2 linked regions of the Frondihabitans sp. PAMC 28766 genome follow. The protein of the gene in region 1 binds, or shares a complex with, the protein of each later gene. Links are inferred from orthologs where the notes say so. Each region holds a gene or a part of one and is shown on either strand. Other genes may lie near its edges.

What was found.
Region 2: the proteins of uvrA (region 1) and mfd are in contact, whole or in part, in a crystal structure (PDB 4DFC), measured with the Escherichia coli proteins. The link is inferred for Frondihabitans sp. PAMC 28766 from one-to-one orthologs.

What each region holds. Positions count from the first base shown.
Region 1 is NZ_CP014513.1:2,655,324-2,660,132, forward strand. What follows is about bases 805-4,423. They hold uvrA (excinuclease ABC subunit UvrA), read right to left. Parts: upstream 4,056-4,423; coding sequence 1,005-4,055; downstream 805-1,004. Other genes in these bases: uvrC (excinuclease ABC subunit UvrC), read right to left, coding at 805-993; AX769_RS12805 (SDR family NAD(P)-dependent oxidoreductase), read right to left, coding at 4,107-4,423. Outside these bases: more of uvrC, read right to left, coding at 1-804; more of AX769_RS12805, read right to left, coding at 4,424-4,809. UniProt on the Escherichia coli protein: The UvrABC repair system catalyzes the recognition and processing of DNA lesions. UvrA is an ATPase and a DNA-binding protein. A damage recognition complex composed of 2 UvrA and 2 UvrB subunits scans DNA for abnormalities.
Region 2 is NZ_CP014513.1:1,770,796-1,775,184, forward strand. Bases 1-4,243 are described here. They hold mfd (transcription-repair coupling factor), read left to right. Parts: upstream 1-389; coding sequence 390-4,043; downstream 4,044-4,243. Other genes in these bases: pth (aminoacyl-tRNA hydrolase), read left to right, coding at 1-323; AX769_RS08655 (Na+/H+ antiporter NhaA), read right to left, coding at 4,084-4,243. Also shown: more of AX769_RS08655, read right to left, coding at 4,244-4,389. UniProt on the Escherichia coli protein: Couples transcription and DNA repair by recognizing RNA polymerase (RNAP) stalled at DNA lesions. Mediates ATP-dependent release of RNAP and its truncated transcript from the DNA, and recruitment of nucleotide excision repair machinery to the damaged site.

The DNA of each region.
Region 1 (4,809 bases):
GAGGGCGTCGGCGTCGTCGGGCAGGGTCGGCACGACGATCTCGCGGGGCAGTTCGGCACCTGCGGCGTACACGTCTTGGAGGGCCTGCTCGACGATGTCGCCGGTCGAGATGTCGATCTCCTTGTCGAGTACCCACGCGCGGGCGCCGCGGATTCGGCCACCGCGCACGGTGAAGAGCTGCACTGCGGCAGCGAGCTCGTCTTCGGCGACGGCGAAGAGGTCGAGGTCGACGGAGTCGCGGAGCACCACGGCGGACTTCTCGAGCACGGCTTCGAGGGCGCCGACCTGGTCGCGGTACTTCGCGGCATCTTCGTAGCGCTGCTCGGCGGCGGCCTGAGACATCAGCTTCTGCCGCTCGGCGATGACCTTACGGTCGTAGCTGCCCATGAAGCGGACGAACTCGTCGACGATCTTGCGGTGCTCCTCGATCGTCACCCTGCCCGAGCAGGGGCCGCCGCAGCGCCCGATCTGGCCGGGGAAGCACGGTTTGCCCGTCTGCATCGCCTTCTTGTAGCTCGAGTCGGAGCAGGTGCGGATCGGGAAGACCTTGATCATCAGGTCGATCGTGTCGTGCACGGCCCAGATCTTCGGGAAGGGCCCGAAGTACTTCGCCCCGCGGATACGCGTGTTGCGCGACACCATCACCCGGGGGGCCTCGTCGGCGAGGGTGATCGCCATGAACGGGTAGGTCTTGTCGTCGCGGAACTTGACGTTGAAGGGCGGATCGAACTCTTTGATCCAGGTGTATTCGAGCTGCAGCGCCTCGATGTCGGTGCCGACGACCGTCCAGTCGAGGCTGCGGGCCGTCAGCACCATGCGGCGGGTGCGCTCGTGCAGCGACGGCAGCGGGGCGAAGTAGTTGCTCAGGCGCTGCCGGAGGTTTTTGGCCTTGCCGACGTAGAGCACGCGACCGCGCTCGTCGCGCCAGCGGTACACGCCCGGCTGGGTGGGGATGTCGCCCGCTTTCGGGCGCCAGGAGACGGTGTTGCTCATGACTCCCGCTTCTACTTGGTGAGCGCGGCCGCGCGGGGCTTGCGACCCTTCGCCGGGGTCGAGCCTGCGGCCTTCGCGCCCGCCGTCTTCGCGGCGGCACCCCTCGCCGGTGCCGGTATGTCGCCGCGCGCCATGGTCAGGATTTCGGCGAGGAAGTGGCCGGTGTGGCTCTCGGGTACGGTCGCCAGGTGCTCGGGCGTGCCAACCGCGATGACCTCGCCGCCGCCTGCACCGCCTTCGGGGCCCATGTCGATCAACCAGTCGGCCGACTTGATCACGTCGAGGTTGTGCTCGATCGTGATGACGGTGTTGCCCTTCTCGACGAGACCGTTCAGCACCAGGAGGAGCTTGCGGACGTCTTCGAAGTGGAGCCCCGTGGTCGGCTCGTCGAGAACGTAGATGCTGCGGCCGTTCGAGCGTTTCTGCAGCTCGGTGGCCAGCTTGACGCGCTGCGCTTCACCGCCCGAGAGCGTCGTGGCGCTCTGGCCGAGGCGGACGTAACCGAGGCCCACGTCGACCAGTGTCGCCATGAACCGCGAGATCGACGAGATCGGTGCGAAGAACTCGGCCGCCTCGCTGATCGGCATGTCGAGCACCTCGGAGATGTTCTTACCCTTGTAGTGCACCTGCAGCGTGTCGCGGTTGTAGCGAGCGCCACCGCACACCTCGCACGCGACGTAGACGTCGGGAAGGAAGTTCATCTCGATCTTGATGGTGCCGTCGCCCGCGCAATTCTCGCAACGACCGCCCTTGACGTTGAAGCTGAACCGGCCCGGCAGGTAGCCGCGGGCCTTCGCCTCGACTGTCTCGGCGAACAGGTTGCGGATCTTGTCGAAGACACCGGTGTAGGTTGCCGGGTTCGACCGCGGGGTGCGGCCGATGGGCGCTTGATCGACGTGCACGACCTTGTCGAGGTTGTCGAGGCCCGTGATCCGGGTGTGCTTGCCCGGGATCTGGCGGGCGCCGTTCAGCTGGTTGGCGAGCACCTTGTAGAGGATGTCGTTGACGAGCGACGACTTGCCCGACCCGCTCACGCCCGTGACGGCGACGAACGCCCCGAGGGGGAAGTCGACGGTCACGTTCTTGAGGTTGTTCGCGCGGGCTCCGACGACCGAGAGCATGCGGTTCTTGTCGATCTTCCGGCGCTTCGTCGGCGTCGCTATCGAGCGGCGACCGGCCAGATAGTCGCCTGTGTACGACGACGTGTTGGCCAACAGCGCCTCGTAGCCGCCCGAGTGGACGACCTGGCCGCCGTTCACGCCGGCGCCGGGCCCGATGTCGACGATCCAGTCGGCGGTGCGGATCGTGTCTTCGTCGTGCTCGACCACGATCAGCGTGTTGCCGAGGTTCTTGAGTTTGACGAGCGTGTCGATGAGGCGGCGGTTGTCGCGCTGGTGAAGGCCGATCGACGGCTCGTCGAGGACGTACAGCACGCCGGTCAGGCCGGAACCGATCTGCGTCGCCAGGCGGATCCGCTGTGCTTCGCCGCCCGAGAGCGACCCTGCCGATCGGGCGAGCGACAGGTAGGTGAGGCCGACCTCGAGCAGGAACTCGAGACGCACGCGGATCTCGCGCAGCACCTGCGCGGCGATCCTGGCCTCGCGGTTGCTCAACTGAAGCGACTCCATGAACGAGAAGGCGTCGCTGAGGCTGAGCTCGGAGACGTCGGCGATGTTGTGGCCGTCGACGAGCACCGCCAGCACCTCGGGCTTGAGGCGCTTGCCCTTGCAGACGACGCAGGGGATCTCGCGGAGGTAGGCGGAGTAGCGCTGGCGCTGCGAGTCGCTCTCGGCCTCGGCGAACTTGCGCTCGATGTAGGGCATCACGCCCTCGAAGCCGGTCGTGTATTTCATCTCGCGGCCGAACCGGTTGCGGTAGCGCACGGTCACCTCGAAGTCGTTGCCCTCGAGCACTGCCTTCTGCACCTCGGGCGACAGGTCGCGCCACGGCGTCTTCAAGCTGAAGCCGAGGTCGCCGGCAAGGCCCTCGAGCAGCTTCTGGAAGTAGTTGTAGAGGCCCTTGCCCGAGTTCGTCCACGGCAGGATGACACCCTCGGCGAGCCCGAGTTGGTCGTCGCCCAGCAGCAGGTCGGAGTCGACCGACATCTTCGTGCCGAGGCCGGAGCATTCGGGGCAGGCGCCGAATGGCGCGTTGAACGAGAAGGTGCGGGGCTCGATCTCGGTGAGCTGCAGCGGGTGGTTGTTGGGGCACGACAGCTTTTCGGAGAACGTGCGGAATGCGCCGTCGCCCTTGTCGTCGACGAAGTTGATCGTCACCAGGCCGTCGGTCAGGCGCAGCGCCGTCTCGAGCGAGTCGGTGAGGCGCTGCAGGATGTCGTCGGAGGCCACGAGGCGGTCGACGACCACCGAGATGTCGTGCTTGACCTGCTTCTTGAGGAGGGGCGGGCTCGACAGCTGGATCTGCTCGCCGTCGACGATCGCGCGCGAGTAGCCCGACGAGGCGAGCTCTTTGAAGAGGTCGACGAATTCGCCCTTCTTCTGCGAGACGATCGGACTCAGGACCTGGTAACGGCGACCGGTCTCGAGCTCCATCAGCTGGTCGGCGACCTGCTGCACGCTCTGCTTCTGGATGGGCTCGCCGCAGACGGGGCAGTGCGCGACGCCGATGCGCGCCCAGAGCAGGCGCATGTAGTCGTAGATCTCGGTGATCGTGCCGACCGTCGACCTCGGGTTGCGGTTGGTCGACTTCTGGTCGATCGAAACCGCGGGGCTGAGGCCCTCGATGAAGTCGACGTCGGGGCGGTCGACCTGGCCGAGGAATTGCCGCGCGTACGCCGACAGTGACTCGACGTAGCGGCGCTGGCCCTCGGCGAAGATCGTGTCGAACGCGAGTGACGACTTGCCCGAGCCGCTCAGGCCGGTGAACACCACCAGCGAGTCGCGAGGGATCTCGAGGTCGACGTTCTGCAGGTTGTGAACGCGGGCCCCACGGACGCTGAGCTTCGAGACGTCACCGGGATCGGCGATGTGAGCTGTGAGCTCAGCGGGAGTGAGCTCGGCCGAGACGATCGGGTTGGCGGATGAAATCGACACTCTGTCCATTCTAAAGGAGACGGCGTTCGCGGATGAGGGGCGGCGGCGAGCCGGGCGGGCTCACTCGATGACGGGCTGCACGCGTGTCAGGCGGGCCGAAAGGTTCCAGAGGCGGGCTGCCGTCTTGCGGTTGCGGGCGTGCCTCCGGGCCCTGACGAGGGCGGGTGCACCGGTCAACTGGAACCAGCCGTCGGGCCCCCAGTATTCCCCGCCGGCGACGTCGGCGCCCACCGCAGCGTAGACGAGAGGCCGAGCGCCCTGGTCTTTGCCCTGCGACACCGTGCGCATCAGACCGACGAGCGGAGCGGGCAGCCATCGGCGCCGGACGATGCCGGGCCGGCGCTCGGTGAGGTTCTCTAGGGCGAAGCCGGGGTGCGCGACCACGCTCGACACGGACGACCCCGCGTCGCGGAGGCGCCGGTCGAGCTCGAATCCGAAAGTCATCACAGCGAGCTTCGACCGGCTGTAGGCCCGATGGCCGCTGTAGCGCTGCACCATCATCGGGTCGTCGAGGTCGAGACGGCTGAGGGTGTGGGCGATGCTGCCGAGGTGCACGATGCGCCCCGCCTCGGCCGCCGCGAGGGCCGGCAGGAGGTGCGAGACCAGGGCGAAGTGCCCGAGGTGGTTCGTGCCGAACTGCAGTTCGAAACCGTCAGCCGTGGTCTGCCGCCGGCGCGAGCCGACGACACCCGCGTTCGCGACGAGGGCGTCGACCGGCCCGTCGGCCATGATCTGGTCGGCGGCCACGCGCACGGAGGCGAGA
Region 2 (4,389 bases), 890 kb from region 1 along the record:
ACGTGTCGCGACTCATCGTCGTTCACGACGAGCTCGACATCCCGTTCGACACCCTCAAGCTCAAGCAGGGCGGCGGCCACGGCGGCCACAACGGCCTGCGCGACATCATCGCGGCCACAGGATCGAACGACTTCACCCGGGTGCGCGTCGGCATCGGTCGCCCTCCCGGCCGACAGAGCGCTGCCGACTTCGTCTTGAACGACTTCACGAGCTCCGAGCGCAAGACGCTTCCGAACCTCCTCGACGAGGCGACCGACGCCGTCGAGATGATTGCCGCCGACGGCCTGACCGCGGCGCAGCTCCGGTTCCATACGGCGAGCTAGGGCCGCCGCGGGCTGCCGCGCGCTCTCTGAGGGCGGCCGTCGGAGGGCCCACGTACACTTGTCCGAGTGATCCTCCAGGGTGTAATTCCTGCGCTTTCGCGCGCCTCGACGTTCGATGCTGCCCTGGCGCAGGCGCGTCGGTCGACCGACTTCTCGCTCGTCGACGGGTTGCGGGTTCCGCTGCTGGCGGGCCTTCTCGAGCGCCGCACCGAGGCGGCCGACGGCGCGCCCCAGGCCCTCCTCGTCATCACCGCCACCGGTCGCGAGTCAGAGGCCGTGCGCATTTCTCTCGCGAGCTATGTGCCGGATGCCGAGATCATCGAATTCCCCGCGTGGGAGACGCTGCCGCACGAGCGCCTCAGCCCGAGCGCCGAGACGGTCGGCAAGCGGATCCACGCGCTGCGGAGGCTTGCCGCGTGGTCTGCCGCGGCAGACCTCGATCCTGTTGCCCGCGCTGAGCCGCTGAAGCCCATCGTCGTGGTCGCCGGCGTCCGTGCGGCCCTCCAGCCGATCTCCGACAACCTCGCCGACATCGACCCCGTCGTCTTGACGACCGGCGGGCGTGGCTACGACCTCGGCGTCATCGCCCTTCAGCTGGTCGACCTCGCGTACGCGCGGGTCGACATGGTGACGCGACGCGGCGAGTTCGCGGTGCGCGGCGGCATCCTCGACGTCTTCCCGCCTACGGCCGAGCACCCGGTGCGCGTCGACTTCTTCGGCGACGAGGTCGACCAGATGCGCTGCTTCGCCGTGGCCGACCAGCGCAGCCTCGACACGGAGATCACGACTGTCGAGCTGCCGCCGAGCCGCGAGATGCTGCTGACCGAGCCGGTGCGGCAGCGGGCCCGCGAGATGCAGCACGAGTTCCCGAGCCTGGCGCAGATGCTCGAGAAGATCGGGCAGGGCATTCCCGTCGAAGGCATGGAGTCGCTCGCACCGGCCCTCGTGCACCGGCTGGTGCCGCTGACCCACTACCTGCCAGCATCCTGCGCCATTGCGGTGCTCTCGCCCGAGCGAGTGGTGTCGCGCGCGCAGAGCCTCGCCGAGACCAACCGCGAATTCCTCGAGGCGGCGTGGAGCGCGGCGACCGCCGGTGCCGAGGCGCCGATCGACCTCGACTCGGGCGACTTCCTGACCCCGCGCGACCTGCGCGACTTCGCCGGCGACCGCACCTGGTGGACGTTCAGCGGGTTCGACTCAGGCCTGGCCGCGGTCGAAGCCGCGTCGATGACGGACGCCGAGAAGGTCGACGCCGCCGGCGACTACGTGCGGATCGACGCCGAGACCGTGCCGAGCTTCTCGGGCAACGCCGAGGGCGCCGTCGCGCACGTCGCCGACCTGGCCCGCGACGGCTGGAGCATCGTCGTCACGGCGCGCGGTGCCGGGCTCGTCGAGCGTGCCCGCGACGTGCTGAGCGAGGCGGGTGTCGCAGCCCGCCTCGAAGACACCCTGCCTGCCGAGCTCGAGCCCGGCGTCGTCCACCTCGTCGCCGGTGGCATCGAGGCCGGCTTCGAGGTGCCCGAAGCGAAGTTCGCCGTGCTCGGCGAGACCGACTTCTTCGGCCGCGCCGCCGGGTACGAGAGCCGCCAGGTCAAGAAGCTCGCGTCGCGGCGCAAGAACGTCGTCGACCCCCTGCAACTCAAGACCGGCGACATCGTGGTGCACTCGACGCACGGCATCGGCCGATTCCTCGAGCTCACCAGCCGCGAGGTGTCGACGGGCGGCCGCAACCCGGTCAAGCACAGCCGCGAATACCTCGTGCTCGAGTACGCCCCGTCGAAGCGCGGCCAGCAGGGAGACCGCCTCTACGTGCCCACCGACCAGCTCGACCTGCTCAGCCGGTACGTCGGCGGCGAGGCGCCCAAGCTCTCGAAGATGGGCGGCAGCGACTGGTCGCAGGCCAAGGGCAAGGCCCGGAAGGCCGTCCGCGACATCGCCGTCGAGCTCGTCAAGCTCTACTCGGCGCGCATGGCCTCGAAAGGCTACGCCTTCAGCCCCGACACCCCGTGGCAGCGTGAGCTCGAAGAGGCCTTCCCCTTCGCGGAGACCCCCGACCAGCTGACCACGATCGACGAGATCAAGGCCGACATGGAGCGCCCGATCCCCATGGACCGCCTCATCTCGGGCGACGTCGGCTACGGCAAGACCGAGGTCGCGATCCGTGCCGCGTTCAAAGCGATCCAGGATGGCAAGCAGGTCGCGATGCTCGTGCCCACCACCCTCCTGGTCAGGCAGCACATAGAGACCTTCGCCGAGCGCTTCGCCGGGTTCCCGGTGCACGTCCGTGCGCTCAGCCGCTTCCAGAGCGTCAAGGAGAGCAAGGAGACGATCGCGGGGCTCGCCGACGGCACGGTCGATCTCGTGATCGGCACCCATCGGATCCTGACCGAGGGGCTGGCCTTCAAAGACCTCGGCCTCGTGATCATCGACGAAGAGCAGCGGTTCGGCGTCGAGCACAAAGACCAGCTGAAGAAGCTCAAGACGAACGTCGACATCCTCGCGATGAGTGCCACGCCCATCCCGCGCACGCTCGAGATGGCGGTGACCGGCATCCGTGAGATGTCGACGCTGGCCACCCCGCCGGAGGATCGTCACCCCATCCTCACCTTCGTCGGGCCGAACAGCGACCGGCAGATCGGCGCGGCGATCCGCCGCGAGCTGCTGCGCGAGGGCCAGATCTTCTTCGTGCACAACCGCGTCTCGTCGATCAACCGCGTTGCCGCCCAACTCGCCGAGCTGGTACCCGAAGCCAGGATCGCCGTCGCCCACGGCCAGATGGCGGAGTCGCAGCTCGAGCAGGTGATGGTCGACTTCTGGGAGCGCAAGTTCGACGTGCTCGTCTCGACCACGATCATCGAGACCGGCCTCGACATCGCCAACGCGAACACGCTGATCATCGATCGCGCCGACCGCTACGGCCTGTCGCAGCTGCACCAGCTGCGCGGGCGAGTCGGCCGAGGGCGTGAGCGCGGCTACGCGTACTTCCTCTACGACGCCGACAAGCCGCTCTCCGAGACGGCGCAGGACCGCCTCGAGACGATCGCCGCCAACAACGAGCTCGGCGCCGGAATGCAGGTCGCGCTCAAAGACCTCGAGATCCGCGGCGCCGGCAACCTGCTCGGAGGCGAGCAGTCGGGCCACATCGCGGGCGTCGGCTTCGACCTCTACCTGCGCATGATCGGCGAGGCGGTCAACGCCTTCCGTGGTGACGTGGCCGAGGGCCAGACCGAGCTGCGGCTCGAGCTGCCCGTCGACGCGCACATCCCCGAAGAGTACGTCGAGTCGGAGCGCCTCCGGCTCGAGGCTTACCAGAAGCTGTCGACGGCCTCGTCTCCGACGTCGAGCGACGAGCAGATCACGTCCGTCTTGGAGGAGATGACCGACCGCTATGGCGAACCGCCCGCGCAGGTGCTCGCCTTGATCGAGGTGTCACGCCTTCGCCGGATGGCTCAGAAGATCGGGCTCAGCGAGGTCGTCGCCATGGGCGCGAACCTGCGCGTCGCGTCGTTCGAGCTGGCAGACAGCGTGCAGATGCGGCTGCAGCGGCTCTTCCCGGGCGCGCGGTACTTCGCGCAGACGAAGTCGGTGACCGTGCCGATGCCGCGCCCTGACGGCGAGCCGCTGGCCGACGCCGAGCTGATCTCGTGGGTCGAGCAGCTGCTCGTCGCCGTCTACGGCGCGGCTCCTGCGTCGGCCGAGCCGGCCGGCTCGCCGAGCTAGACTCCCGCGCGGGTCGAGCCCGGGCCGCCGTGGCCAGGGCTCAGCGCGGCTGGCCGACCGCCGCGCGCTTGGCGGCGTTCGCGCGGGTCTCGGCGCGCTTCAGCAGAGTGACGAGCACCGCGGCGATCACGATCGAGATACCCGAGCCGATCAGCACGGCGAGCGTGCCCTCGTCGACGATCTCGGGCTGGCGCTTGAACGCGAGCTCGTTCATCAGCAGCGACACGGTGAATCCGATCCCGCCGAGCATCGCCACCGTCACCAGCTCGAACATGCTGAGCGTCTGGCTGCGGCGAGTCGGGTCAGGGTCACGGAACACCCGCGACGCGATCCCGCCCGCCAGCGT